One region of the Variovorax sp. 22077 genome, then DNA from elsewhere that is predicted to be linked to it. Evidence: predicted binding sites of a transcription regulator. Region 1 holds the regulator's gene; each other region holds the start of a gene.
The links. The regulator LexA, encoded in region 1, represses DNA repair genes until DNA is damaged. The targets are predictions, from matches to a motif close to ACTGTATNNNNATACAGT.
Positions count from the first base shown of each region.

Region 2: a site for LexA is predicted at 5,075-5,092, ahead of ACTJLF_RS22400 (putative DNA modification/repair radical SAM protein). Genes of this name have one in related genera too.
Region 3: a site for LexA is predicted at 5,286-5,303, ahead of recA (recombinase RecA). Genes of this name have one in related genera too.
Region 4: a site for LexA is predicted at 2,891-2,908, ahead of imuA (translesion DNA synthesis-associated protein ImuA). Genes of this name have one in related genera too.

Region 1 covers NZ_JBQEQC010000002.1:3,983-11,384, reverse strand. The annotation lists gene ACTJLF_RS02525 (3-hydroxyacyl-CoA dehydrogenase) at 1-941, opposite strand, end outside; gene ACTJLF_RS02520 (MFS transporter) at 1,097-2,254, opposite strand; gene ACTJLF_RS02515 (D-2-hydroxyacid dehydrogenase family protein) at 2,251-3,258, opposite strand; gene ACTJLF_RS02510 (hypothetical protein) at 3,371-3,748, opposite strand; gene lexA (transcriptional repressor LexA) at 3,897-4,580, opposite strand; gene ACTJLF_RS02500 (asparaginase) at 4,654-5,619, shown strand; gene adk (adenylate kinase) at 5,683-6,339, opposite strand; gene kdsB (3-deoxy-manno-octulosonate cytidylyltransferase) at 6,477-7,250, opposite strand; gene ACTJLF_RS02485 (Trm112 family protein) at 7,247-7,402, opposite strand, start outside.
Region 2 covers NZ_JBQEQC010000016.1:110,051-117,452, forward strand. The annotation lists gene ACTJLF_RS22380 (NYN domain-containing protein) at 1-307, opposite strand, end outside; gene pyrC (dihydroorotase) at 304-1,335, opposite strand; gene ACTJLF_RS22390 (papain-like cysteine protease family protein) at 1,379-2,119, opposite strand; gene ACTJLF_RS22395 (UdgX family uracil-DNA binding protein) at 2,252-3,769, opposite strand; gene ACTJLF_RS22400 (putative DNA modification/repair radical SAM protein) at 3,795-5,057, opposite strand; gene ACTJLF_RS22405 (DUF6351 family protein) at 5,497-7,402, shown strand, end outside.
Region 3 covers NZ_JBQEQC010000008.1:242,072-249,473, reverse strand. The annotation lists gene ACTJLF_RS14490 (DNA topoisomerase III) at 1-573, opposite strand, end outside; gene ACTJLF_RS14485 (SET domain-containing protein) at 659-1,378, shown strand; gene ACTJLF_RS14480 (biotin--[acetyl-CoA-carboxylase] ligase) at 1,384-2,199, shown strand; gene ACTJLF_RS14475 (sporulation protein) at 2,211-2,411, shown strand; gene ACTJLF_RS14470 (sensor histidine kinase) at 2,430-3,872, opposite strand; gene ACTJLF_RS14465 (response regulator transcription factor) at 3,988-4,662, opposite strand; gene ACTJLF_RS14460 (MarR family winged helix-turn-helix transcriptional regulator) at 4,735-5,220, opposite strand; gene recA (recombinase RecA) at 5,367-6,470, shown strand; gene recX (recombination regulator RecX) at 6,520-6,981, shown strand; gene ACTJLF_RS14445 (SRPBCC family protein) at 6,962-7,393, shown strand.
Region 4 covers NZ_JBQEQC010000010.1:118,201-125,602, forward strand. The annotation lists gene ACTJLF_RS16340 (error-prone DNA polymerase) at 1-706, opposite strand, end outside; gene ACTJLF_RS16345 (Y-family DNA polymerase) at 731-2,068, opposite strand; gene imuA (translesion DNA synthesis-associated protein ImuA) at 2,010-2,876, opposite strand; gene ACTJLF_RS16355 (DUF4336 domain-containing protein) at 2,992-3,717, opposite strand; gene ACTJLF_RS16360 (hypothetical protein) at 4,211-5,461, opposite strand; gene ACTJLF_RS16365 (SbcC/MukB-like Walker B domain-containing protein) at 5,464-7,402, opposite strand, start outside.

The DNA.
Region 1 (7,402 bases):
GCCGCACGCGGCGACACCCACACCGAAGGCGTACCCTCGACGACCGGCGCGGGCGCCTCGGGCGCCTGCTGCATCACGCCGTCGTCGTAGCGGTAGAAACCTTCGCCGGTCTTGCGGCCCAGCGCGCCGGCAGCCAGGCGCTGTGCGGTGATCACGCTGGGTCGGAAGCGCGGCTCCTCGAAGTACTGGTGGTAGATCGACTCCATCACCGGATGCGACACGTCGAGCGCCGTCAGGTCCAGCAGCTCGAAGGGGCCGAGGCGGAAGCCGGCCTGGTCCTTGAGGATGCGGTCGACGGTCGCGAAATCGGCCACGCCTTCACCGACGATGCGCAGCGCCTCGGTGCCGTAGCCCCGGCCTGCATGGTTGACGATGAAGCCGGGCGTGTCCTGCGCCTGCACTGCGCTGTGGCCCATCTGCGTGGCGTAGCCGGCGAGCTGCCTGCAGACTTCGGGGGCGGTCTTGAAGCCCGCGACCACCTCGACCACCTTCATCAGCGGCACCGGGTTGAAGAAGTGGAAGCCCGCGACGCGCGCCGGATGCTTCAGCCCCGCTGCGATGGCCGTCACCGAGAGGGACGAGGTGTTGGTGACAAGCGTGGCGGTCTCGGCCACCACGCCTTCGAGTTCGCGGAACAGCTTGCGCTTGACTTCGAGATCTTCGACGATGGCCTCGACCACCAGGTCGCAGCCGGCCAGCGCCTGGATCGAATCGACAGCCTTCACGCGGGCGATGCAGGCGTCGCGTGTGGCGGCATCGATCTTGTTCTTCTCGTGCAGCTTGTTCCATTGGGCGCCGAGAGCTTCGCGCCCGCGCTCGGCGGCGCCTGCGAAGCTGTCGAGCAGCAGCACTTCGCTGCCTGCCTGCGCTGCGATCTGCGCGATGCCGCGCCCCATGGCGCCGGCGCCGACGACGCCGATTCGGGAGTAGTTCACTGTCATTTGCTGGAGATTTTCACTGGTTGGGTGGTATCCGGGCCCGCCGTGCAGGCGCCGACGCGACGCGGCATCGATGGATGCCGCTGCCGCAGTCGAGGACTCCGATTTTGCAGCCCCGCGCGCAGGGGCCGTGACGGGTTTTACGCGGGGGCGCGCTTTCAGGGGGCGCGCCGGCTGCGGTCGATCGCAACGCTCAGCGAGATGGCGACCATCAGCAGGCCGAGGCCGACCCAGCTCATCCAGGCGCTGGCGTCATGGGCCAGCAGCCATCCGCCCAGCGCCGCACCGACGGCCTGGCCGGTGTAGATGCCGGAGCTGTTGAGCGCCACCGAGCCCGGCGCCAGCGCGGGCGCCAGGCCCACCAGCCGCGCCTGCTGTGCCGAGTTGGCCGCGAAGCAGCCCAGCCCCCATGGAACGAGCACCGCGGCCAGCAAGGCCAGCGTGGAGGCCATGGGCCACAGCAGCAGGCTCAGCGAGATCAGCAGCGTGGTGACGAGCACCATGCGCCCGGCGCCCACGCGGTCGATGAATCGGCTGACCAGCATGTTGCCCACCAGCCCGCACACGCCGAACAGCGCCCACATCACGCTGAGCGTGGTGGCGTCGGCGCCGTAGCTCTGCTTGAGGATCGGCCCGAAGTAGCTGAAGAGCACGAACTGGCCCGCGCCCTGCAGCGCCGTGACCGAGACGATGCCCATCAGCACCGGGCTGCGCAGCACGCGCGACCATGCAGCAGCCGTCAGCGCGGCAGGACGGATGCCGATCGGCAAGGTGAGCCACACCGATGTCGCGCTCGCGACACTGAGCGCCGCAATCGCGCCGAAAGCCATGCGCCAGCCAAGATGCCCGCCGATCAGCGCGCCGATGGGCAGTCCCAGCACCGAGGCCATCGACCAGCCGAGAAAGACGAAGGTGACGGCCCGCCCGCGATGCTCCGGCGGCACCAGCAGGCCGGCGCAGGCGGCGGCCTGGGGCGTGAAGATGGCCGGCGCGATCACCGTGAGCATGCGCACCGGCAGCAGCGCGCCGAAGCTGGGCATCAGCGCGCAGGCCACGTGGCCGAAGGCGTACCAGAGCAGGGTGAGGGCGAGAAGCTGGCGCCGGTCCCATCCGGCCACTGCGGCGGCCAGCAGCGGTGCGCCGACGCACATGACCGCGGCGGCGGCAGTGATCAACTGCCCGGCCGTGGCGGCCGTGACCGAGAGCGAGGCGCTGATCTCGTTGAGCGTACCGGGCACGACCATGACGCCCGTGCCGATCACGAAGTTGCCGGCAAGCAGCGCCCAGAGCGCTCTCTGTGGCGCCGGCTGGCTCACCGGCGGACCTGCAGCGCGCCGGGATTCACGATGTTGGTGGGGTTGCCCTTGATGAAGCTCACGACGTTGTCGAAGGCCTGGCCGAAATAGCTCTCGTAGCTTTCCTGCTCGACGTAGCCGATGTGCGGCGTGCAGATGCAGTTCTCTAGGCGCAGCAGCGCGTGGCCCTGCAGCGGCGGCTCGCTCTCGAACACGTCGACGGCCGCGAGCCCGGGGCGGCCGCGGTTGAGGGCCGCGAGAAGGGCGTCGGCCTCGACCAGTTCCGCGCGGGAGGTGTTCACGAACAGGGCGGTCGGCTTCATGCGCGAGAGGTCTTCGAGCGTGATGAGGCCGTTGGTCTCTTCGTTGAGCCGCAGGTGGACCGACAGCACGTCGGCAGCGGCGAAGAATTCATGGCGGCTCTGGGCCACCTGGAAACCGTCGGAACGCGCCTTGGCGCAGCTGGCTTCACGGCCCCAGATCACGACCTGCATGCCGAAAGCCTGTCCGTAGCGCGCGACCAGTTGGCCGATGCGCCCGTAGCCCCAGATGCACAGCGTCTTGCCCTTGAGCACCGAGCCGATGCCGAAGTTGGGCGGCATGGAGGCCGACTTCAGGCCCGACTGCTGCCAGGCGCCATGTTTGAGGTTGCTGATGTACTGCGGCAGCCGGCGCATGGCCGCCATGATGAGCGCCCAGGTGAGCTCGGCGGGCGCCTGGGGAGAGCCGGAGCCCTCTGCCACCGCCACGCCCCGCTCGGTGCAGGCCGCGACGTCGATGTGCCCGGCCACGCGCCCGGTCTGGGAAATGAGCTTGAGCTTCGGGAGCTTTTCGATCAGCTGGCGCGAGATCTGGGTGCGTTCGCGGATCAGCACGATCACGTCGGCGTCCTTGAGGCGAACCGACAACTGTCCAATGCCCTTCACCGTGTTGGTATAGACCTTGGCCGCGTATGCGTCCAGCTTGGAAGCGCAGCGCAGCTTGCGTACGGCGTCCTGGTAATCGTCGAGGATCACAATGTTCATGGCACGCCATTGTGCCTCGCAGCATTGGAATGTCGCGCTGGCAAACGTTTGGATACCCGCCCCGCAGCCGATCGCAGGGCGTCAGGAGCCCGCTAAAGGGCTCGGTTCAGGCTCAATGCAGTCGCGTCGAGCGAGGCGCGGCGGCCATGGTCTCGGCGGCTTCCAGGGCGGCCAGCCGGTCGAGTTCGGCGCACACGTCGGCCATGCGGCCGGAGATCACCATGCGGTTGTTGCCGCGTTGCTGTCCCTTGCCATCGACCACGCGGACGACGCGAAGAGGGCGTGCCTGAGCGGCCGATTCGGATGGCGTGGTACCGCTGCTGCGGGCGGTACAGGCAGGGCGAACCGCCACGTAGCGCAGGCCAGCCGAAGATTCGGCGGTGTCGAGATGGTCCCCGCGGCGGGAGGGGCGGCGCGCCGGCATCAGTCGATTGGCCAGCGATTGCAGCGGCATCCAGATGTCGGCGATGGCGAGGAGGGCGATTCCCATGTGAACTCCAAGAAAGTATGAGGTTGAACACAGGCAGGATTTCTTGAGTCGGCTGCGACAGGGTGATGGCGAAGAAGCTTCGCCATACGCCCGCCACCTGTCGCTGCCGGATGGGGTGCTGTTGCTCTGGAAAGCAGGCAGCCGCGGCCTACATCAGCATGGTGTTGCGGATGAGGCCGACCGCGAGGCCCTCGATCTCGAAGGGCTCGCCGGGCTGCACGATGATGGTCGGGTAGTCGGGGTTCTCGGCGTGCAGCTCGATGACCTGCTTGTTGCGCTTCAGGCGCTTGACCGTTACTTCGTCGCCGAGGCGCGCGACCACGATCTGGCCGTTGCGTGCTTCCTTGGTGGCCTGTACCGCGAGCAGGTCGCCGTCCATGATGCCGGCGTCGCGCATCGACATGCCGCGCACCTTGAGCAGGTAGTCGGGCTGGCGCTGGAACAGCGTGTTCTCGACGTAGTAGGTCTGGTCGACGTGCTCCTGGGCCAGGATGGGCGAGCCGGCTGCGACGCGACCGATCAGCGGCAGCGCCAGCTGGGCCATTCCGGGCAGCGAGAGCGAGAACTGGTTGCCTTCGCGATGGCGCGTTTCGTTGAGAGAGCGCAGCGCGTCGCCCTTGAGGCGGATGCCGCGCGAGGTGCCGCTGACCAGCTCGATGACGCCCTTGCGAGCCAGTGCCTGCAGGTGTTCTTCGGCGGCGTTGGCGGACTTGAACCCGAGTTCATTGGCGATTTCGGCGCGCGTGGGCGGCGCACCTGTACGGGCGATGGCACTCTGGATGAGGTCCAGGATCTGCTGCTGGCGGGCTGTAAGCTTCACGGCGAACTGCATGTGTGGTTCCTTGCGGCACTGGTTGGATATCCAGTGCCTGTATTTTTAACCAGTTTTTAGAAGTTGACAAGCCATGGTCAATTCCTCTTCGTCCGGGCTGCCACGTCGGGTCGTGGTTTTGGGCACCGGCGGCACCATCGCGGGCCGCGCCGCCAGCAGTGACGACAACATCGGCTACACGGCCGCGCAGGTGAGCGTGGCCGACCTGCTCGGTGACATCGAGGCGCCCGCAGGCGTGACGCTGGAGGCCGAGCAGGTTGCGCAGGTCGACAGCAAGGACATGTCCTTCGCCATCTGGCAGCAACTGGCCAGGCGCTGCGCGCACTGGCTGGCGCAGCCCGACGTGGCAGGCGTGGTGATCACCCACGGCACCGACACGATCGAGGAGACGGCCTTCTTCCTGCACTCGGTGCTCGCCTCCTCCAAACCGGTGGTGCTGACCTGCGCGATGCGCCCGGCCACCGCACTGTCGCCTGACGGCCCCCAGAACGTGCGCGACGCCATCGGTGTCGCCGCGACCCGGGGTGCGAGCGGCGTGACGGTGGTGTGCGCCGGTGCGATCCATTCCGGCGTCGACATTCAGAAGGTCCACACCTACCGCCTCGACGCTTTCGCTTCGGGCGATGCGGGGCCCGTGGGCTATGTGGAGGAGGGCGAACTGCGCCTTGTCCGGCCGTGGCCGCAGGGTGGCGGAATGTCGGTCGCGAAGCTCTTCGAAGCGGCCGAGCTGCAATGGCCAAGGGTGGAGATCGTGATGAGCCACGCCGGCGCCAGCGGCGCCGTGGTCGAAGCACTGCTTCAGGCGGGCGGACCGGACCCTCTGCGCGGACTGGTGCTGGCGACCACCGGCAACGGCACCTTGCACCATGCGCTGGAAGCTGCCGCGTTCAAGGCGCAGGATGCGGGTATCGCAGTGCTCCGCGCGACGCGCTGCTCGAACGGGCGCATCCTGCCGAAGACGGGCGACCTGCTTCGCGATGCGGGCGAGCTGACGCCCGTGAAGGCCCGAATCGCCCTGGTGCTCGAGTTGCTGGGCTGAAAGCAGAACCGCCCCTCTGGAGGGGCGGTTCGGTGCGGGTCGGATGCTCGGTCGATGTTTCGATCAGCTGCTCAGCGCGGCCAAGGCACGCTGGGTGATCTCGTCGACCGTGCCCACGCCCTTGATGGCGCGGTATTTCGGCGCGGCGGCCGGATCGGCCTTGGCCCAGGCCGAGTAGTAGTCGACCAGCGGACGCGTCTGCTGGCTGTACACGTCGAGCCGCTTGCGAACGGTTTCTTCCTTGTCGTCCTCGCGCTGGATCAGGTCCTCGCCGGTCACGTCGTCCTTGCCTTCCACCTTGGGTGGATTGAACTTGACGTGGTAGGTGCGGCCCGAAGCCGGATGCGAACGGCGGCCGCTCATGCGCTCGATGATGTCGCTGAAGGGCACGTCGATCTCGAGCACGTAGTCGAGCTTGACGCCTGCCGCCTTCATGGCGTCGGCCTGGGGGATGGTGCGAGGAAAACCGTCGAACAGGAAGCCGCTGGCACAGTCGGGCTGCGCGATGCGTTCCTTTACGAGGTTGATGATCAGGTCGTCGCTGACCAGAGCGCCGGCGTCCATGACCGCCTTGGCCTGCAGTCCGAGCGGCGTGCCGGCCTTGACGGCTGCGCGCAGCATGTCGCCCGTGGAAATCTGGGGAATGCTGTATTTCTGGCAAATGAAGGCCGCTTGCGTGCCTTTGCCCGCCCCGGGCGCGCCCAGCAAAATTAGTCTCATGGTGTCCTCGGACGGTTCTTAGATCTTGTGTCGCGCCGAGCTTCGGCCCCATGGCTGGGCTGGGCGGAGTTGCTTCGAGGATAGCATGCGTGCCCTTCGGGAAATCCCGCTACTTGCAGCCGGAAGGACGCGAAGGCTCAGTGCCCGGCGGCCGCGAAGACCGCACGGACGCGTGCCAGGTCCTCGGGCGTGTCGATGCCGGGCCCCGGGGCAGCGTCACTCACGTGCACCGCGATGCGATGGCCGTGCCACAGGGCGCGCAGCTGTTCGAGCGCTTCCGTCGCCTCCACGGGGGAAGGCGGCAGGGAAGGAAAGCGCCGTACGAAGCCCGCGCGGTACCCGTAGATGCCGATGTGGCGCAGCGGGGCAGGGGCTGCAGGCAGCACCGTGGGTGCGGCACCATTGGCCGAGCCGTCGCGCCACCATGGAATGGGCGCGCGGCTGAAATACATCGCGTCGCCCTGAGCGTCGAGCACGACCTTCACCACGTTGGGATTCATGAAGTCGCCGACCGAGTCGATCTCGTGGGCGGCGGTGCTCATCGCCGCCTGGGCATGCGTGGCCAGCGTGGATGCCACGGCATCGATCAGCGCGGGGTCGATCAGCGGCTCGTCGCCCTGGACATTGACGACGATGTCGTCGCCATCGAGACCCAGCTGTTCGCAGGCTTCGGCCAGCCGGTCGGTGCCGCTGGGATGGTCCTGTCGTGTGAGGACGACATCGACGCCGTGCGCCTTGCAGGCCTCGATGATGGAGGGATCGTCGCCCGCGACCACCACGCGTGCCGCGCCCGATTCGCTTGCCCGCCGCGCCACGCGTACCACCATCGGCACGCCTGCGATGTCGGCCAGGGGTTTGTTGGGGAGCCTCGTCGACGCGAGCCGCGCCGGAACCAGAACGGTGAAGCTCACAGTCCGAGCTCTTCGTCGGAGAGCGCGCGTGCCTCGTTCTCGAGCAGCACCGGAATGCCGTCTCGCACCGGATACGCGAGTCGGGCGCTGCGCGACCACAGCTCCTGCTTCTCGGGGTTCCAGGTCAGCGGCCCCTTGGTGACGGGGCAGAC
Region 2 (7,402 bases), on a different contig from region 1:
CGAAGTCGGAGTCGGAGGACACCAGCACCACCACATCGGGCCGCTCGGCGATGGCGAGGTCGATGGCATCGACCGACAGCGCGATGTCGGTGCTGTTCTTGCCGGCCGACAGGTTCACCATCGGCCGCACCGAGAGGCGCTTGAAGAGCGCCTGCCGGTTCACCGCCATCTCGGCGTTGCAGTACGCGCGGCGAACGTGGATGGCGCCGTATTCGTCCATGGTGCGCTGCACGGCCTGCTCGATCACGTCCGCCGAGACGTTGTCGGCGTCGATCAGCAGCATCACGCGCAGCGATGAGACCGTCATGCCAGCTTCCAGTTGACCGTCTCGCCGCCGCGCAGCGGCTTGAGCGTGGCGTCGCCGTAGGGCACGGTCTCGGGCACTGCCCAACTCTCGCGCCTGAGCGTGATGGTGTCGGTGTGGCGCGGCAGGCCGTAGAAGTCGGGCCCGTGGAAGCTCGCGAAGCCCTCGAGCTTGTCGAGCGCGCCCGCGTTGTCGAAGGCCTCGGCGTACAGCTCGATGGCGGTGAGCGCGGTGTAGCAGCCGGCGCAGCCCAGCGCGTGCTCCTTCAGGTGTGCAGGGTGCGGCGCGCTGTCGGTGCCCAGGAAGAAGCGGTCGCTGCCGCTGGTGGCCGCCTCGACCAGCGCCACGCGGTGTGTCTCGCGCTTGAGCACGGGCAGGCAGTAGTAGTGCGGGCGGATGCCGCCGGTGAAGATGGCGTTGCGGTTGTAGAGCAGGTGGTGCGCCGTGATGGTGGCGGCCGTGAAGCGGCCGGCGTCGCGCACGTAGTGGGCGCCTTCCTTCGTGGTGAGGTGCTCGAACACCACCTTCAGTTCGGGGAAGTCGCGGCGCAGCGGGATCATCACGCGGTCGACGAAAACGGCCTCGCGGTCGAACAGGTCGATGGCCGGGTCGGTCACCTCGCCGTGCACCAGCAGCAGCAGGCCGTGCTTCTGCATGGCTTCGAGCGTCTTGTAGGTCTTGCGGATGTCGGTCACGCCGGCATCGCTGTTGGTGGTGGCGCCGGCCGGGTAGAGCTTGAGCGCGCGCACGCCTGCTTCGGCAGCCAGCGCGATTTCCTCGGGCGGCAGGTTGTCGGTGAGATAGAGCGACATCACCGGCTCGAAGCCGGTGCCTTCGGGCACGGCGGCGCGGATGCGGTCGCGATAGGCCACGGCCTGTGCGGCGGTGGTCACGGGGGGGCGGAGGTTCGGCATGATCAGCGCGCGGCCGAACTGGCGGGCGCTGTGGGGAACGACGGCTTCGAGTGCGGCGCCGTCGCGCACGTGCAGGTGCCAGTCGTCGGGGCGGATGATCGTGAGGGTGTCTGTCATGGCCGGGGGATTGTCGCACCGGCCCCTTTCGGCCACGGGCCGGCTAGGTGCTGAACACCCGGCAGGTGCGCGAGCCGGCGCCCTGCAGCCACCTGAAGAAGTTGACCGAGCTTCGCGCGCCCTTCGTGGGCGGCCACGGGTCGAGGATGCGCAGCGTGGTGCCCCGCCCGCTGGGATCGTCGTCGCCCCGGATGCCCGCGATGACGACCATGTGGCCCGGCCGGCCGGCACTGGACGTGTCGCCTTTCCTGGCGTCCCACAGCATGTCGAGCATGAGCGGGCCCTCGTGCAGCGCCGCGCGCAGCGCCTTCAGCGACCAGGGCTGCGGCGGGCGCACTTCCAGGCCATGTGCGGCGGCGAGACGACTGCCTGCGTCCGTGTGCTCGTCATGCCCGCCATGCGTGTCGGCGAAATGATGCAAGCGGCCGTCGGGCGCGATCAGTTCGGCCGGCGTGCGCGCGAGCACCGCCTGCACGTTGGAGCGCGTCATCATCGCCACGCCCGCGGCCCAGCAGAGCGCGGCGGCGGGCGCCGGGATCAGCGCGACCGGATGCAGCACGGGCTCGGCGGCTTCGCCGTCGAAGGCGACGTTCTGCGTGCACGGGCCGGCCTCGCCGTCCTCCACCAGCCAGTGCGCGGCCTGCAGGCGCAGCACGGCCGCGCGCGTGAGCGGGCCGAAGTCGCCGTCGGTGGCGAGCGCGGGGATGGGCTTGAGTTTGCGGTTCAGGGCTTCCTGCAGTCGGCGGACGTCGATGCCGCGCCAACCCTGTTTCAGCGTGTTCATCCAGATACTTTTTCTCGAACGCTCGTTCGTATCGCGGACCCGGGAATCCGAGTGCCGATGGTCGAAACCAGGCCTGCGGGCGCACGGCCGCCAGACTGGCGCGCTCGGCGGCGCCGGACCATGGCGCTTGCTTTACGGAACCAGTACGCGCGCCACGGCCGGCTGGATGCGGCCTCTGTCGCCGAGGGGACTTTCGAATGCGCCGTACAGGTCGGCCAGCCAGCGGTCGTAGGCGGCGGCGCGTTCGGCGTCGGGCAGCCGCAGCAGCGCGGACGGATGCAGCGTGACGAACACCGGCCGACCGTCGGCGCGCTCGTGCAGCCAGGCGCCCCGCTCGGCCTGCACCGCCACCGGGCGGCCGAGCAAGGCGCGCGCGGCGGTGGCGCCCAGGGCCACCAGCGCTTTGGGCTGCACGAGTGCGATCTCGCTGTCCAGCCAGTGGGCGCAAGCCTCGGCCTCGCGCTGGCCGGCGGTCTTGTGGATGCGGCGCTTGCCGCGCAGCTCGTACTTGAAATGCTTGACGGCATTGGCCAGGTACACCGTGTCGCGCGGCCGGCCGAGCTGCGCCATCGCGCGGTCGAGCAGCTGGCCGGCCGGCCCGACGAAGGGGCGGCCGGCCAGGTCCTCCTGGTCGCCGGGCTGTTCACCGACCAGCATGCGCTGCGCGCCCACGGGCCCTTCGCCGCACACGGCCTGGGTGGCGAGCGCGCCGATGGGGCAGTCGCGGCACGCATGCGTGACCGCGCGAAGTTCATCGAGGCTGGCCGGCGCCGCACGATCGGCCGGCAGCAGGTGCAGCGGCAGAGGGGCGCGGATGCGGCGCGCGGGCGTGGCCGGCGCGTCGATCATCGACTGGCTGCGCGCCTGCGCCGCCTCGGCCAGCGGCTGGATCAGCGCGGCCTCGGGCAGGTTGTGCCAGTAGCGGACCGGCATCTCGCGGCGCATCATCGCGAGCTTCAGCCGCGCGGGGTTGAAGATGTTCTCGTAATAAGTGAGCCAGAGTTGCTCGCCCGCATCCGGCGGCGGCCTCTCGCGCCGGTCGGCGCCGTCGCGGAAAGTCAGCGCCTGCCCGTCCCACGCCACGCAGCGCTCCGGCGTGAGGATGGCCCATTGCATCTGCGCGAAGCGGCGCGAGAAGAACGGCGCATTGGCCTCCACGATGCGGTGGTCGGGCTCGAACCACGCCACGTGGCGCTCGCCCTGCTCGCCTTCCACGCGGGTGAAGCGCACGAAGGCGCGCATCTTGTGGATGTCGCGGCGCACGGCCTTGGCCATCAGCCCGGCACGCAGCATGTCGGCATCGAGCGGGTCGTGCCGCAGCGAAGGTTCGTGCGCCAGCCGCCAGAGCAGCCGGTACATGAGCGCGAGGCGGCCCGGGTCGCGATGCAGGATCACGTCGGCACACAGCGCGAGGAACGACGCGGGCACCGGCTGTCGCGCGGCGCCGGCCGGTGCAGGCGGCGCGGCAGGCTCATCCGAAAACAGCCCGAGACCGCCCGCGGGGGCGTCCCCGAAAAGCTCCGCGCCGCCGCTGCCCTGCGTGCCGTCGCTCCACTCCACATGGTCGGGCGGCACGCCGTCGGCCAGCAGCTGGCGCGCCTCGCGGCGGAAGGCGTCGAGATCGACCGGGTCTTGGAGCCGCACACGCATGCCGATGCCGATCCTTCCCTCGGCCTCAGAACAGCGCCGCCTGCGCCGGGACGGGAGCGGCCGCGGCGGACGCCGACATTGCCATCGCGTTCGCCGCCGGCCGGTGCCCGTCGGCCACCACGAAGGGCAGCACCTTGCGCGCCGGCACATGCAGGCGCCGCAGGTCGTCTGCCCTTACCCTTCGCACGCGACGCGCCTGCAGCAGCCGTTCGACCGCCTTCACCCCGAGGCCGGGCACGCGCAGCAGCATCTCTCGCGGGGCGTGGTTGAGGTCGACCGGGAAGCGCTCCGCATGCGCCAGCGCCCAGGCCAGCTTGGGATCGACGTCCAGCCGCAGCAGTCCGTCGGGCGAGGTCACGATCTCCTGGTGCTCGAAGCCGTAGAAGCGCATGAGCCAGTCGGCCTGGTAGAGCCGGTGCTCGCGCATCAGCGGCGGCGCGGCCAGCGGCAGCGCGCGGGCCGCGTCGGGGATGGGACTGAAGGCCGAGTAGTACACCCGCTTGAGCTTGTAGGCGCCGTAGAGCGTGGCGCTGGAGGCCAGGATGTGGCGGTCGTCGGTGGCGTCGGCGCCCACGATCATCTGCGTGCTCTGGCCCGCGGGCGCGAAGGGCGGCGGCTTGGCGGCAGCCGGCGCGGCGCCCGGCAGCGCGCGGATCGGCACCACCCGGCGCGCCTCCTCGCGGGTGTCGTCGATGCGAAGCCGCAGCCGCGCCATCGAGCGGCGGATGGCGCTCTCGTCCTTCTCGGGCGCCAGCGCGCGCAGGCCCTCGGCGGTGGGCAGCTCGACGTTGATGCTGAGCCGGTCGGCATAGCGGCCGGCGCGCGCCAGCAGTTCGTCGCTGGCGTCGGGGATGGTCTTGAGGTGGATGTAGCCGCGGAAGTCGTGCTCCTCGCGCAGCTGGCGCGCGACCTCCACCACCTGCTCCATGGTGTGGTCGGGCGACTTGACGATGCCGCTGGACAGGAACAGGCCCTCGATGCAGTTGCGCCGGTAGAAGTCGAGCGTGAGCTGAACCACCTCCTCGACCCGGAAGCGTGCCCGCGGCACGTTGCTCGACGCGCGGTTCACGCAATAGAGGCAGTCGTACTGGCAGTGGTTGGTCAGCAGCACCTTCAGCAGCGAGATGCAGCGGCCGTCGGGCGCGTAGCTGTGGCAGATGCCTGCGCCCTCGGTGGAGCCGATGCCGCGTCCGCCCAACGAGTCGCGCGGCTGCGAACCGCTCGACGCGCAGGAAGCGTCGTACTTCGCGGCGTCGGCCAGGATGGCGAGTTTGCGCTGGATGTCCATGGGGCAGTCGATCGAATGCTGTATGAATATACAGTTTTAAGCCGATTGTGTCCTGCCCTGGCGTGCGGTTTTCCGGCCGACCCACATCTGCAGTGGCTGGTTTTTCAGCCGCCGATTTGCGGGAAAACCGCAGGTCCGCTGAAAAAACTCCAATGGAATCAGCCACTTGGGTTTGGCGGCCCGCGTGGCACATGCGTTGCTATCCAAGCGGCACACCCGAAAGAGGATGGAGACACGCCAATGACCGACATGCCCGCACCCGCCGCCGCGCCGCCACCGCCGGCCGGCCCCCGACTCACCACCCCGCACTGACGCGCCGCGCGTCGCGCTTCGATCCGGCCCGCGCCGGGTCGCGCCGCCGCATGGCCGTGCCGGCCCAGGGGGAGCCGCCCCTTCCCCCATCGCTTGTTCAACCAGAACCACAACGGAGACAGAGAAGATGACCAGAACCGAGAAGAAGAGCCCTCGCCTTCGCCCGACCCCCGTGCGCATCGGCACGCTGCTGGCCGTGCTGGCGCTCACCGCCTGCGGCGGCGGCAGCGACGGAGGTGGAGGCGGCTTCAGCTTCATTCCGCCCGCTGCAGGAGGTGGCGGCGGGGGCGGCGGGGGCGGCGGGGGCGGCACCACGCCGACCGATCCGTCCGGCCCCGGCAACCCGCCGCCGGTCGATGCCACGGTGCGCATCGGCGTGCTGTCCTCGTCGCCGCAGCTGGTGACGGGCGACGACGCACTGGTCGAGCTCGAATTGCTGCGCGAGAAAGCCGACGGCAACCTCGCGGTGTCGGTCGACGGGCGCGACGTGACGGCGGCGTTCTCGCGCGACCCCGCCAACGGCCGCCTGGTGGGCAAGGTCACGGGGCTCAAGCTGGGCTCCAACGAACTGGTCGCAAGCTATGGCGGCTACAGCGCGAAGCTGCAGCTGACGGCCTACCCGATCACCGGCCCGGTGATCTCCGGCCCGCATGAGGAGCCCTTCGTGTGCGGCTATGCCACCTTCACCCGCATGGGCGGCCAGGTGCTCAAGCCGCTGGACGACGGCAAGTGCTCGGTGGAGACGCGCGTCGACTATTACTACCGCACCACCGCCGGCAGCAACGTGCGCTTCGTGCCGGAATCGATCACCACCTACCCGGCCAACATGGCCTGGCTCACCATCAACGGCAAGCAGGTGCCCTACGTGGTGCGGCTCGAAAGCGGCACCATCAACCGCGGGCTGTACCAGTCGGCGATCCTGCACGACGTGCTCAACGAGCCCGCGCCCTCGCCCACCTCGCGCCCGGCCGGCTGGAACGGCACGCTGCTCTATCCGCTGGGCGGCGGCTGCCAGGGCGGCTGGTTCCAGCAGGGCAACGACTTCGCCACGCTCATCAACCCGACCTACCAGAGCCGCGGCTTCGCCGTGACCACCTCCACGCTCAACGTCTTCGGCACCAACTGCAACGACCAGCTTTCCTCGGAAACCATCGCGATGGTGAAGGAGCGCTTCATCGAGAACTTCGGCGTGCCGGCCCACACCATCGGCACCGGTGGCTCGGGCGGCTCCTACCAGAGCCACCAGACCAGCGACAACTACCCCGGCCTCTTCGACGGCGTGGTGGTGAGCCAGGTGTTCGCGGACGTCACCTCCTCCACCATCTTCAAGCTGCACGACTCGCGCGTGCTCAACAACTACTTCAACGACCCGGCCACCGCGGCGCTGGCCTACACCACGGCCGAGAAGCAGGCGATCTCGGGCTACCTGCAGATCGCCAACATCTCGAACATGAGCGGCCAGGCCGGCCGGCTCGACCCGACGGTGTCGTTCCCCGCGGGCGTGCCCACGGAGCAGCGCTACAACGCGCTGACCAACCCGACGGGCGCGCGCGCGACGGTGTTCGACCACACGGTGAACGTCTACGGCAAGACCGAGGCCGAGGGCTTCGCGCTGCGTCCGATCGACAACGTGGGCATCCAGTACGGCCTGAACGCGCTCAACGAGGGCAAGCTCAGCATCGAGAAATTCCTCGACCTGAACGAGCGCGTGGGCGGCGTCGACCGCGACATGAAGCGCACCGCCACGCGCACCGTGGGCGACATCGACGCGCTGCGCCGGGCCTACCAGTCGGGGCGCATCGTCAACGGCGCGGGCGGGCTGGCGTCCACCGCCATCATCGACCTGCGCGACTACAACGACGGCGCAACGGGCGGCGACATCCACACCAAGATCCATTCGTTCTCGATGCGCGAACGCCTGCGCCGCGTCAACGGCAACATCGACAACCACGTGATGTGGACCATGGGCGGCGGCAACGCGGCCGCCTTCGACGAGATGGTGAAGTGGCTCACCGCGGTGAAGGCCGACACCT
Region 3 (7,402 bases), on a different contig from region 1:
CGAATTGAAGGCCGTCATCGCACGCGTGCCGTTGATGCCCACCAGCCAGTCGGCCTCCGAGCGCGAACGCGCGGCGTCGGCCAGGCCCTGCATCTGCTTCTCGGTGCGCAGGGAGTCGAAGCCGTCGCGGATGGCCTGCGGCGTCATCGACTGCAGCCACAGCCGTTTCACCGGCTTGTTCAGCCCCGACTTGCCGCCCGCGTACTGCTCGATGAGCCTGAAGATCAGCTCGCCCTCGCGCCCCGCGTCGCATGCGTTGATGAGCTGCGTGACGTCCTTGCGCTTGGCCTGCTTGACCACCGCGTTCAGGCGCGTCTTGGTCTTGTCGACGGGCTTCAGGTCGAAGTGCGGCGGGATCACCGGCAGGTTGGCGAAGCTCCACTTGCCGCGCTTGACGTCGAATTCCTCGGGCGCCTGGATTTCGACCAGGTGACCGACAGCGCTGGTCACGACATAGCTGTCGTTCTCGAAATGCTCGTCATGTTTGTCGAATTTGCCGGCCACCGGCGTGAGAGCGCGGACGATGTCCTGCGCCACCGACGGCTTTTCTGCGATTACCAACGTCTTTGTCATCTAAGGGCTCTCTATACTCTGCGGCTTCCCGCGTGCGCACGCGCACACGCGCATGTGTGCATATTCAAACTAACAGACTTCGGCGATGCCTTCCAAATCCCCACTTCCGGCCGGTCGTGATTCGCAGGCCACCGCGCTCCCCGAGGCGGATGCGAAGTCCGCCAAGGATCGCTCCACCGGCCGCCGCATCCAGATGCGGCGCTCTGCCGTCCACGGCAACGGCGTTTTCGCCGTGCAGGACCTGGCCGAAGGCGAGACGCTGATCGAATACAAGGGCGAAGTCATCAGCTGGAAGGAGGCGCTGCGCCGCCATCCGCACGACCCGAGCCAGCCGAACCACACCTTCTACTTCCACATCGACGACGGCCGCGTGATCGACGGCAACGTCAAGGGCAACGATGCACGCTGGATCAACCACTCGTGCGAGCCGAACTGCGAAGCCGACGAGGTCGACGGGCGCGTTTATATCAAGGCGCTGCGCAACATCGCAGCCGGCGAAGAGCTCAACTACGACTACGGCCTGATCATCGACGAGCCGTACACGCCGAAGCTGCTCGCCGAATTTCCGTGCTGGTGCGGCTCGGAGCAGTGCCGCGGCACGCTGCTGACACCGAAGGATGAGGACGAAGAAAAGAAAAAGAAGAAGAAGGCGAAGAAAAAGGCTGAAAAGAAGGCCGAGAAGAAGGCCGAGAAGAAGGCCGAAAAGAAAAAGGCCGAGAAAAAGGAAGCCAGGAAGGCCGAGAAGAAGGCCGACGCCAAGGCTGAAAAGAAATCGGCGAAGAAAGCCAGGTCCGCCAGGGACTGAAGGCGATGAACGACAGCAGCACCGCCGACTGGTTCCAGGACCGGCTCGCCGCGGCGGTCGCGCCGCTGCTGCCCGGCTTCGCGGTCGAGGCCGTGGCGGAAATCGACTCCACCAACACCGAATTGATGCGCCGCGCGCGTGCCGGCCGTGTCGAGCCCGTGCTCCTGGTGGCCGAGCGCCAGACGGCCGGGCGCGGCCGCCTCGGGCGCCCCTGGCAGAGCGGCGCGCAGCAGGATGCGGCCGCCTCGCTGACCTTCTCGCTCGGCATGCCGCTGGCGCCCGCCGACTGGTCGGGCCTGTCGCTGGCCGTCGGCGTGGCGGTGGCCGAGGGGCTCGATCCCTCGGGCGCGCACAAGGTCGGCCTCAAGTGGCCCAACGACATCTGGGTCGACGACCGCAAGCTGGTCGGCATCCTCATCGAGACCGCCCTGCCCTCCGACGGCGGGCCGGCCGCGTCGCGCTATGTGGTGATCGGTATCGGCATCAACATCGGCGCGCGCGAGGGCGACGGCATGCGCACGCCGCCGGCATGGCTGCACCAGTGGCGCCCCGGTGCCACCGCGGCCGAGGTGCTGGCCGATCTGGCCGGGCCGCTGGTGCGGACGGTGCTCGACTTCGAGGCGCGGGGCTTCGCGCCCTTTGCCGAGCGCTTCGCCGCGCGCGACGTGCTGCGCGGACGCGAGGTGATGCTCAGCGACGGCACTGCCGGCCTGTGCGAAGGCGTGGCCTGGGGCGGCGAGCTGCAGGTACGCACCGACGCGGGCCTGCAGCTGATCTCCAGCGACGAAGTGAGCGTGCGCCCTCGCGGCATGGCCTTCTGATCTTCACCAACATGAAGCTGCGCCTGCTCCTCGTCGTGCTGCTGCTGGCCAACGCCGGCTACTTCCTCTGGACACGCGGCGACCTCGCGGGCTTCGGCCTCGCGCCGGCCTCCCTCGCGGAGCGCGAGCCGCAGCGCCTGGCGCGGCAGATCCACCCCGAGTGGCTGCAGATCCGCAAGGAATCGGCGAAGCCTGCTGCGCCGGCGCCGTAGACGGTTTCCGGGCGCGCCTCAGGAGGGCTGCTCGGCTTCGAAGCGCACGGTGAACAGCGCCCCTGGCGGGTGCTTGCCCGGATGCGCGTCCTCCAGCTTCACCTGCGCGCGGTGCTGGTTCGCGATCTCCAGCACGATCGGCAGGCCCAGCCCGGAGCCGTCGGCCTCGTTGCCGAGCACGCGGTAGAAGGGCTCGAACACCAGCTCGCGGTCGGCCTCGGCGATGCCCGGGCCGTTGTCCTCCACCTGCAGCAGCAGCACGTGGCCGAAGGGATCGGCCAGCACGCGCACGGTGATCAGGCCGGGGCGCTCGGGCGTCGAGGGCGTGTAGTTGATGGCGTTGTCGACGAGGTTGCGCACCAGCTCCTTCAGCAGCGTGGGATTGCCGTCGAACACCACGCCCGGCTGGCCGGGCTCCACGCCGTCGTAGCCCAGGTCGATGCGCTTCTCGATCGCGCGCGGCACAGCCTCGCGCACCACCTCGATGGTCAGCTTCGCGAGGTCGCAGGGCTGGTGGTGCGCATGGGCGCTGTTGCCCTCGGCGCGCGCCAGCGACAGCAGCTGGTTCACCGTGTGCGTCGCGCGCTTGCTCGCGCGGCCGATCTGCTTGAGCGACTGCTTCAGTTCGTCGGCGTTCGCGCCCTCGCGCTGCGCCAGGTCGGCCTGCATGCGCAGGCCCGCCAGCGGCGTCTTCAGCTGGTGCGCCGCGTCGGCCAGGAAGCGCTTCTGCGTGCCGATGGAGTCGTTGAGCTTGTCCAGCAGCTCGTTCACCGACGACACCAGCGGCACCACCTCCAGCGGCACCGAGGACTCATCCAGCGGGCTCAGGTCGCCGGGGCGCCGCTCGCGGATGCGCGCCTCCACCACCGACAGCGGCTTGATGCCGCGCACCAGCGCCAGCCAGATCAGGAGCACCGCCAGCGGCAGGATCGCGAACTGCGGCAGCAGCACGCCCTTGATGATCTCCGCCGCCAGCACCGACTGCTTCTCGCGCGTCTCGGCCAGCTGCAGCAGCGTGGGCGGCACGTCGTCGGCACCGCTGGCGATCCACATCGAAGCGACGCGCACCGGCTGGCCATGCACGTCGCTGTTGTGCAGGAACACCTGTCCGGGGGGCAGCGGCTCGTCGAGGCCGGGCTGCGGGATGTCGCGCTCGCCGCTGAGCAGGTTGTCGTAGCCGTCGAGCAGCTGGTAGTAGACGTGGCCGGCCTCGTCGGCGCGCAGGATCTCGCGCGCCGACTGCGACAGCACGAACTGCACGTGCCCCTCCTTCACCGTCACCAGCTCGGCCAGCACCTTCACGTTGTGCTCCAGCGCGCGGTCGAAGGGCGCGTTGGCGATGCCCTGCGCCACCAGCCAGGTGACGCCGATGCTCACCGGCACCAGCAGCAGCAGCGGCGTGAGCATCCAGTCGAGGATCTCGCCGAACAGGGAGCGCTGCGCGCGCTGGAAAAGCTTCACTTGGTTCGCTCCCGGGCAGCGCGCACCGCGTGCCTCTGCGCCGCCGTCTTTCCGAGGGCGATGCCTGCGGGCCGGCAGATCCGGTTCCGCGGCATTTCCCGCATGTCAGGGCGCATCAGGGCTGGATCTTCTCGAGGCAGTAGCCCAGCCCTCGAACGGTCGCGATGCGCACCGGGCCCTTCTCGATCTTCTTGCGCAGGCGGTGGATGTAGACCTCGATGGCGTTGAGGCTCACTTCCTCGCCCCATTCGCACAGGCGGTCGACGAGCTGGTCCTTGCTCACCAGCCGGCCGGCGCGCTGCAGCAGCACTTCGAGCAGGCCGAGTTCGCGCGCCGAGAGCTCGATCATCTTGCCGTCGATGGTGGCCACGCGGCCGGCCTGGTCGTACACCAGCGGGCCGTGGCGGATCGTGTTGCTGGTGGCGCCCATGCCGCGCCGGGTGAGGGCGCGCACGCGCGCCTCGAGCTCCTGCAGGCTGAAGGGCTTGGCCATGTAGTCGTCGGCGCCGTGGTCCAGGCCCTTGACCCGCTCCTCCACGCTGTCGGCGGCGGTGAGCACCAGTACCGGCAGCTGCGAGCCGCGTGCGCGCAGCCGCTTGAGGATCTCGATGCCGTGCAGGCTGGGCAGCCCGAGGTCGAGGATCAGCAGGTCGAACTCGTCATGGGTCATGAGCGCGGTGTCGGCCTGCGAGCCGTTGGCCACGTGGTCGACTGCCGCGCCCGAGGTGCGCAGGCTGCGCAGCAGGGCATCGGCCAGCACCTGGTCGTCTTCGGCAATCAGAATCCGCATGCGCCACCTCCGGCCTGTTTCAGGTGTCGGGCGCCACGCCGGCGCCGTTCACATTTGTCTCTTCGCCGGAGTCTAGCCCGCCGTATAGGCTTCGAGTCCGATGGTTACCACGGTGGCGATCTCGTCGCCCACGCTGCTTCGGAACTCCTTCTCGGCCTGCGTGACGGCGCCGCGGAAGGCGTCCAGCCAGGCCAGCCCGTCGGCGGTGAAGAGCACGCGCCGCGCCCGTGCGTCCAGCGGATCGGGCCCGCGCGTGACCAGCCCCCAGGCCTCGCACTGGTCGACCAGCGCGCCCATCGCCTGCTTGGTCATGCCGGCGCGCTCGGCCAGCTCGGTGAGGCGCGAGCCCTCGCGCGACAGGTGCCGTGTGATGTGGATGTGCGCCGCGCTCACCTGCGCGCGCGCCGCGAGGTTCGACAGGGCCAGCGGCACGTCGACGTCGTGCGCCATCAACTCCAGCACGCGCTCGTCGAAGCGGCGCATGGCGTGGCCGAGCAGGCGGCCGAGGTGGGTCTGGCGCCAGGCGTCCTGGTCGGCTGGGAAGGGGGCATCGGCCATGGCTTGAAATGGTAAAGCAAACTGACCAAAAAACAGGTTTGCGTAGTGAGATCAGCCTCTACACTACTGTTCAAGCATCCAGCCTGTAGTTAAACGCAGATGGGTGGAGTCACACACAAGCCATTGATCTTCAAGGAGTTTTTCAAATGGACGCAGTAGTCAAGGGTTCGAGCATCGGCGCCAACAGCGAGAAGGCCAAGGCCCTGCAGGCCGCACTGGCCCAGATCGAAAAGCAGTTCGGCAAGGGCACCATCATGCGGCTCGGCGAGGGCGAGGTGCTGGAGGACATCCAGGTCGTCTCCACCGGCTCCCTGGGCCTGGACATCGCGCTGGGCGTCGGCGGCCTGCCGCGCGGCCGCGTCATCGAGATCTACGGCCCTGAATCCTCGGGCAAGACCACGCTCACGCTGCAGGTCATCGCCGCCATGCAGAAGCAGGCCGGCACCTGCGCCTTCGTCGACGCCGAACACGCCCTCGACGTGCAGTACGCCCAGAAGCTCGGCGTCAACCTGTCCGACCTGCTGATCAGCCAGCCCGACACCGGCGAGCAGGCGCTCGAGATCGTCGACTCGCTGGTGCGCTCGGGCGCTGTGGACCTGATCGTGGTCGACTCGGTCGCCGCGCTCACGCCCAAGGCCGAAATCGAAGGCGAGATGGGCGACTCGCTGCCCGGCCTGCAGGCCCGCCTGATGAGCCAGGCGCTGCGCAAGCTCACCGCCACGATCAAGAAGACCAACTGCATGGTCATCTTCATCAACCAGATCCGCATGAAGATCGGCGTGATGTTCGGCTCGCCTGAAACCACCACCGGTGGCAACGCGCTGAAGTTCTACGCCTCGGTGCGCCTGGACATCCGCCGCATCGGCACCATCAAGAAGGGCGACGAGGCCATCGGCAACGAGACCAAGGTGAAGGTGGTGAAGAACAAGGTCTCGCCTCCGTTCAAGACGGCCGAGTTCGACATCCTGTTCGGCGAGGGCATCAGCCGCGAGGGCGAGATCATCGACATGGGCGTGAACGCCAAGATCATCGACAAGTCGGGCGCCTGGTACGCCTACAACGGCGAGAAGATCGGCCAGGGCCGCGACAACGCCCGCGAGTTCCTGCGCGAGAACCCCTCGCTGTCGCGCGAGATCGAGAACAAGGTGCGCGAGTCGCTGGGCGTGCCGCTGCTGGCCGCCGATGCCGAGGACGCGCCCGAGAAGCCGCAGAAGGCTTCCAAGGCCGACAAGGCGGACAAGGGCGAGTAAGTTCGAGCAAGGACAGGCGCGGCCCCGCGGGGCCGCGATCGCCCCCCGCATGGCATTCGAAGCTCCTTCACTCAAGGGCCGCGCGCTGCGCCTCCTGAGCCAGCGCGAGCATTCGCGTGCGGAGCTGGAGCGCAAGCTGGCAAGGCACGAGGAAGAGCCCGGCACGCTGGCGAAGGCGCTCGACGAGCTGGCCGCCAAGGACTTCATCAGCGAGCCGCGCGTGGTGGCCTCGGTGCTTCACCAGCGCGCGGCGACTTCCGGGGCCCTGCGCGTGAGGCAGGAGCTGCAGGCCAGGGGCATCGCGCCCGAGGCCATCGCCGAGGCGGTGGCGGGCCTGCAGGAAACCGAGGTCGAGCGCGCCGCCGCCCTGTGGCGCCGCCGCTTCGACGCTCCGCCTGCCGATGCGAAGGAGCGGGCGAAGCAGATGCGATTCCTGATGGCGCGCGGCTTCTCGGGCGCCGTCGTCTCCAAGGTGCTCAGGAGCGATTTCGATGAAGCAGCAGACGAGTGAAGGCGCCGCGGCGCAATCCCGCGTCATCACCCAGCGCGTCGCCTGCGAATGGCGCCGCGTCTACGTGCTGGCGGCCGACCCGAAGCGCCTGCCCGAATGGGCCAGCGGCCTTGCGAAGAGTGCACTGGTGCCGCACGGCGACCACTGGATCGTGCGCACGCCCGAAAGCGGCGAGGCCCGCATGCGCTTCGCCCCGCGCAACGATCTCGGCGTGCTCGACCACTGGGTGGCGCCCGAAGGCGTGCCCGAGGTCTACCTGCCGTTCCGCGTGATCGGCGTCGCGCCGGACGCCTGCGAGCTTCAGTTCACGCTGCTGCGCCAGCCGCACATGGACGATGCGGCCTTCGAGCGCGACGCGCAGTGGATCGCCCGCGACCTGCGCACCTTGCGCGACCTGCTCGAGGCGGGCTGACGGGACGGA
Region 4 (7,402 bases), on a different contig from region 1:
TGCGCAGATGGCGCTCCGCGTTGGGCTGCAGGTCGAGGCCGCATTCGGTCAGCGGCTTGCCCAGTCGCGTGGCCGTCATCACGTCCTGCAGCGGTTTGCGTGAGCGCACATGGAAGTGCACGTCGCCGGCGGCGACCAGCGGGATCCCGGTCTCCTTGCTGGCTTCGCTCAGCCGGTGCAGCCACATCTCGTCGTCGAGCAGGCGCAGCTTCTCCACCGCGAACCAGCAACGGCCCCTGAACTCGCGGTACAGCCAGCGGCCGAGCCATTCGAGCTGCGCAGGTGTGGCCCCGCGTTTCGCAGACGCCAGCACGACACAGCCCTCCAGTTCGGCGCCGCCGATCTCTCCGAGCGGCAGCCGGTACGTTCCCTTTTCGGAGACGCGCCGCAGCTTGGTGATGAACTCGGACAGGTTGCCATAGCCTTCGAGGTGGCAGGCCAGCACGGTCAGCGTAAACGCTGGAGCGTTTGCCTCTGAGGCGTCGGCATCGACCTGGAACTGGCTGCCGATCAGGAGCTTCAACTGGTGTTCCTTGGCGGCGACGTGTGCGCGCACGACGCCGGCCAAGCTGCACTCATCGGTGATCGCCAGTGCGGTGTAGCCCAGCTGCTTCGCGCGCTCGACCAGCTCTTCTGGCTGGCTCGCCCCGCGCAGGAAGCTGAAGTTGCTCACGCAGCGCAGCTCGGCGTAGTCGGGCAGCCCCATCAGGTCGGATCCCTCTGCCGCCGCTCAAGCAAAGGTGCCGTGCAGGAACCAGGCGGTCTCTTCCTCAGCCAGGCGCATCTGGAAGATCCACAGCACGCCCGCGTGCTCACTGACGGCGACCCAGTAGTCACGGGCGATCTGGCGCGTCGTCTCCCGCTGGCTGTCATCCACCTTGGTCGTGCGATCCCACCAGCCGCCCTCGACACGGTGCGGACCCACGAGGAGCTGCAGCACGCCCTGGTACAGCGGCCGGTTGTTCTCGGTCGCCAGCCGCAGCGGTTTCGGCAGGATGAAGGTGGGCTGCGGCACGTCGACCGCGCGAGACTTCGCACGCGGTGCCGGCTCCGGTGCGGGGCGCCAGCGGCACATCCATTCCATGCGGTGGTCTTCGAGGATGACGGGACGCAGCACGCGGTCCGGACCGAGGCGCGCGGCGATGCGCTCCAGCACGAGCGCCAGGCTCTCGCCGGACTGCCGGGCCTCAGGCAGCATCGAGAAGCTCTTCTCCTCCAGCGCCTGCACCTCGGTGGCCAGCAACTCCAGGTCGCCCACGGGGGCGAGCAGCTCGACCTTGCCGAGGTGCTCGGCCAGCAGCCGGATCAAATGCTCCGTGTCGCGCGTGGCCTGGGCCGTGCGCACCGTCAGTTCACCACCGTCGCCGGCGGACTTCGCGCGCATCGCGTCGTGGCACCAACGCAGCGTGAAGGCGGTGACGCCCGAGCGCCGCGCCATCAGCCAGCCGGCCATCTGCAGCATCAGGCGTCGAGCGCCGAAGAGCAGGGCCGGTGCATGTTCGACGCGCGCCATGAGCTCTAGCCTGGCATGGAACGTTTCCGGCAGCTGGGCCCACGGGTAGGTCTCCGGGCGCAGACCGTAGGCCTGGTCCAGGGTGGCGAGCAGTTGCGCGTCGAAGCGGCGGCTCAGACCACCTCGGGGCAGCGCGCGGACTTGGCCCAGGGTCCGACAGCCCAGGCGGGCCAACGTGGCCTGGTGAGCGGCGACCGGGGTCAGGGTTTCCAGTGGCAGGGCATCGAGCAGCTGGGCGAGCGGCTTGGCGAAGCCGTTCGACAGGCCCGATCGTGCGAGGGCCAGTGCGGCCAGGCTGGTCGGGGCCCAGCCCAGCTGCCGCACCCCGAGGCTCGCGCAGTCGTCGCGCACCCGCTCCACCAGGCGGCGCTTGCCGCCGAAGAGCCGCACGCTCTGCTCCAGCTCCATCACGACAGCGGGGCATGCCAGCAACGCCTCGAGGACGGCCACGCGTGGCGTGAACTGCAGGCACCACGTCGCCAGTCCGTCGAGCGCGTCAGTGCGCGGCTGCGGATCGTCCGGAAGGCGGTCGGGGAGAAGGGCTGCCCATAGCATGGGAAAACTCTGGGGAAATGTCCTGCGCGAGACCCTGGCGCTTTCGCGCGGCGATCAGTCGACTGGGGTGGCGAAGGCGCGGGGTTAGGATGGCCTCCAGCCCTCCGGGCACCGAGGGCAAGGTCAGCCCACCCGCGTGTGGCGGTCCCTTGCGCTTGAGCAGGTGGATGTGCAGCTCCCAGTCAACGCCCAGGCGCACCTGCAGGCGCAGCGGCGCGGCCGAGGCCTCGTGCTCGGCGGCCGCAGGCCGGCAGAGAATCACCGGGGCGTCACAGCGCTGTGCGCACACCTGCAGCCGCCGGATCTGTTCCTGGCGCGCCTGCGGCAACCAGCTCACGAGCATGCCGGCGGCGTTGGCCTTGATGAGCTGTTCGGTCGCCCAGAGACGCTCGACGGGCCTGTCGGCCTGGATCCAGACCAGATGCCGCTCGTCAAGGCCCAGATGCTTCAGGCCTGGCAGGTGCGGCGGCTTCGGCGACCCGACGATCACGATCTGCTTGCCCTGTCCCACCAGCGTGCGCATCGCGGGGGCGAGCAGTCGCCATTCGAGCACCGAGGCCTGGACCTGCAGGACTTCCGTCAGCGACTGGCACGGCCAGCCGTTGCCCGGAAGTTCCGCGTCCAACGCATCGAAGCCGGTGCTGATGGTCGTGGTGACCGACGTGCCGAGAGCGTCGCCGCGCCAGATGGCCGACTCGACGGCGTGCGGAAGCGGGATGGGCCTGAGCGCCGCACCGGTTGTCCGGGAGGAGGGCGCAGGGGCCCCTGGCATGTTGTCGCCATCGGCCCATGACAGGGAGATGGCCATTCGCGGCTCCGATTACTGTATGGACATACAGTATCCAGGAAGCCTCAACGGTTGAGCAAGAAGGTTTACAAATTTTCTCGGCCATTGCCCTGGCAGGCGGGCGGGGCCAACGGGCTCAGCCCGCCACGTCGGCAGCGATACGCGTCAGCGTCTCGCGCGGTGCGGCTGTGATCACATCCCCGTGGCTCACGACAATGCGCGTGAGCTGAGGCTCCTGCGCCCACGCGCGCAAGGCGGCGGCGGTGGCCGCCGGGTCCTTGACGAACAGCTTCTCGCCGAGCCAGGGCATCTGCGGCTCCTTGACCCCGAAGCCCAACAGGCGCGCCATCACCTGCGCGCCCAGCCCGTTGGGATGCTGCACGTTGGCGATGATGTCGTTGACCACGAGCGTGGTGCCGCCGGCGCGGCGCACCCACAGCGCAGCTTCCTTGTCCTCCATGCCCGGCACGGCCTGGAAATCGACCGTCGGGTCATCGAACACGTTGGTGGTGGCATCCACCGGCACGGCCTGGCTGACGGCCTCCTGTGCGCCGGGCGCGCACACCACGCGCGCGGCCGGGTAGCGCCGCTTCCAGGGGCGCAAGTCCAGCCTGTGCGCCACGCCGGGCACGACCAGGAAAGCCACGTCGCCCAGGGCCTCCAACTGCGCCATTGCAGCGTCGCGCATCGGGATGGCACTCCATACCAGCAGGCGTGCGCCTTCCAGCACCACCACCGTCATGCGCCGCGGGAAATGGCCCAGCGGCATCGAGATCTCCCCGGCCACCGTCCAGACCCCGTCCCCGAGGTGCTCCAAGGGGCCGTGCGCATCGACCTTCCATTCGTCGTGAAGTCGGGACATCGCAAACCTCCAGATTGAATGCGCACGCACCATCGCGCGGGCAGCGAACGCACGATGCCAGCCGTCGTCGCGAATGTTTGCAGGACGCTGCCGATCTCGTCCAGCGGTGGACCCGAGGGTGGCTCCATCACGTGCCGCTCTCGCACGCCCCGGCATCGGCCTGCCTTCCCGGCGGCAAAGGTGGCCCTCAGCCCGGCAGCGACCCGAGCCAGCAAAAGCAGTGCTTCGGCGGGCATCGGTTGTTGATAATTCTGGATATCGTCGACGTGGGCCATCATCACCCCCCCGGTGGCTCAGTTCTGCTTCGGCGTGGGCAGCCAGATCGCTTCGGCCAGTTGCTCGAACGCATTCGCGACAGCGCCCTTGCATTTGCGCTCGCCGTGACGCGAGAGTTAGCCATCCAGGAATGCGCTGGCTGCACAGTCTGAGGCCGTTTCGACAGGCGGGCCCTGTACTTGCGTGGCGGTGAACACCGCGGCGCAGCAAGGGCTGATCATCGGGCCAGCCCATCGACGTGGTCGAGATCGACAGCCTCTTGATCGATGAAGCGCCCATGGCTGCGCAGCAGTGGAAGCAACGCATCGTCTGCATAGGCGCAGCCTGTGCGCCCTGGATCCGTTTGTTGAGCCTTTGCAGCCAACTCTGGCAGGTGTCCTGCACCGGCTGCCAGCAAGCTTGCCAACTGCATGTAGCCTGGACGCCAGGCGCTGGCGTCAGGAAACACTTCGCGCAGGCTGGCAAGGATCTGCATGCCCGCGTGATCCAGGTCCCCGAAAAAGTACACAGGCGGTACCGGCACGCCACTGCGCTCGTCCACCAGCGGCTCGAACAGCCAGCTTTCGATGGCTGGCAATGACGCGGCGGACGCCGGAGTGCGCAAGTACAGGCGGCAACCGGCGCGGGAGCGCAACCTGCGGGCGCTGCCTCGGAAACCCGCTGCATAGACCAGCAGGCTGCCCATCCATGCGGAGGTACGTACATCGGCCATGTGCTCGAACGTGACCAGATTCTCAACGAACAGCACGTCATTGAAGGCGCTGGCCCTGCCATCATGAGTGGCTGAAGACGGCGGTGCCAACAACAACTGGATGGGCGCCTCGGTGAACTGGCCCGGCACGCAGCCTAGGAGCCTCAGCAGTTCCTCGCGATGGTCCAGCAATTTGGATCGACCCTGGAAGGCGCGCGCGGAGGCTTCGCGCACGGCGATCGGTCGACCCGATCTGCACAATGCCGTCAAGGTCGAGAGGCTACGGGTGGCCTCTTCCAGCGGGAGTCCCTCCATCGGGACCAGTGGGCTGCGGGCCAGGTGGTCAAGCACGGCTGCCGGATCGACGGGTGCTTCCTCCGGATGCGCGGCCCAGTGCGCCGCCAGGTGCGTCCGCCATTGCTGTCGCCAGCGCTGGGCTTGCGGGGTGTAACCGGCCCAGGCCGCCAGGGCGTCGAAATCGCACAGTTCCAACCGGGGCTTACGGTCGCTGAAGCTGGCGAATGCCCGAGGTGCCTCGAGCAGCAAGGCCACCCAGCCCGTGGCGCACAGGTCATCGAGCTGCATGCGCAGCAACTGGATCTCGTCGGCATCCACGGCATCGTGCAGCTCGGGGGCGGCCTTGCGATCCAGCGGCAGGCGCACCGGTCCCTGCGCTGTGCTGCGCTCGGCCTTGGCAAGCAGCAGCCGGGCCAAGTGCAGCAGGAATGGATGCCGCGACGGCACGGCGGATATCGATCGCGATGCAGGCGTGTCCATGATCAAGGCGGCGGACTGCCATCGGCCGGCGGGCGTTGGGTTCGCATTGCCTGTTGCTCTGTCTGCCATTGGGCGCGTGCGGCCTCGCGGGCCTGCTCGGCGTGTGCGCTCCACAGCCGGGCCAGGGCCGGGCGGTTGAGCGTCTTCTCCTGCGCTTCGCTGATGAACAGCTCCTGGAAGCCTTGCCCGCTCGGCCTGCGTGCCATCACCTTCGAGAACGTGAACTCCTTGTCGAATTCAGGCTTGACCGCGCCCGACTTGGAGGTGGGCATTGCCACGACAAGCTGCAGTCCGAGCGTCTGCGACAGGAACTGCAGCACGTTGCGCGAGCGCGTTTCGTCCATTTTGGAGAAGGCCTCATCGCTGAGCATCAGCCGCAGCGCCGGCGCTTCGCGACGGTCGCGGCCGAAATGCCCGAGCGCATGGGCCAGGACGGCCGAGCGCACGACATAGAACGGCGTTTCCAGCTCGCCCCCAGATCCTGTACCCCAGGTGGACAGCCGGGTCGTGCCCACCGGGCTGGTACGCAGGATGTCGTAGCGTCGGTAGTTGCGGTAGTCGGCAAGTTCGCGCAGCGCACGTTCGCTGGCACCTTGGTCGTTGGCCAGCAGCAGGCGGTGGATCTCTTCTGCGGTGGCACGTTGTTCGTCGGTGAGCCGGGGCGAAGTGAAGATGGAGCCGCGATCATGCTCCAGCCCTTCGACCGCACCTTCCACAGCCTCGAAGAACTCCTGCACCTTCTGCATGCGTGGTACCCAGTCCCATTCCAGCCTGAAGGTGTCGCTACCGAAGCGGATGTCCTGTAGATGGCGGTTGAGTCGCTGCAGCGTCAGTGCGCCCTGTTTGACGTCGTCGCGCACCTTGAAACAGAAGCTGCTCGTGAAGACATGGTTGAACTGGCCTTCTGCATCGCGCAGCGCGCGTGCGTTATCCGCCAGGCCAATGGCGCGTTGGCGCTGTGCCTGTTCGGCAATAGCGGCGCGGGTGTGCTCGACCAGGGGAAGCAGCTCTTGCATGCGGTCTACGCTGCGCGGCGGGTCGGTCCAGGCGAAGCGCTCGCTGTCGTCACGCGCCCCGGACAGGTAGGCGCCTACGGCCTGGGCCAGTTCGCGCAAGGTGCGGGGCAAGCCTTCACGCAGGCTCTGTATGCGATGGCGCAGCGCGTCCAGACTGGTCTGCGGCTCGGCCGACAGCGCCAGGGACTCGTCCAGCAGCTGGGTCTCGGTGGCCAGGGTAGGCACGGCGCCCGCAAAACGCGACGCCCAGACCGTGGCGTTGGTGCAGGCGATGTCGAGATCGGGCAGGCGCTCGATCAGGGCCTTCTCGCGGCGGCGCAGTTCCGCGAGCTCCTTGTCCGTGGCGCCGACCTGCTTCAGCTCGTCGTCGCGCTGTCCGGTGACGCTGCCTATACGAGCCTTCAGATCCTTCTGCTCGGCCAGCAACGCGTCGATGGCCGAGAGGTCCAGCGTCTTGAGCGCCTGCTCGGCGTAGGCATGCTGGGCCTGGCTCTCCAGCACTGCGAGTACCAGCGGTGCCAGTGGCGTGAACACCGGGCCGTTGAACATGCGGGTGATCGCCAGCAGCGACTGGCGCAAGGCTTCCAGGGCACGAGTCTCAGACACCAGCCGCTTCAATTCATCCTCGCACCACTGCCGGCGCCTGTGGCGCGCGGCTTCGCCGAAGGCCAGTTCGCTGTCGGGTGCGCGACAGGCGAACATGCCGTAGCCCCGGCTGCCGAGGCCTTCCTCCATCAGGCCCTGCGGGGTGCGCGCCAGCTCCTCCTCGCTATCCACCTTGCGTACGCGGCCGTACTGCGCCATCAGGAAGGCTTGGGCCACCGGGTGCCGGCAGACCAGTTCATGCATCACGGCACGGGCTTCCAGCTGGCGGCCCTCGGTGTCTTCCATCGCCTTGCGGCCTTGCACGACCTTGGGCGAGCGC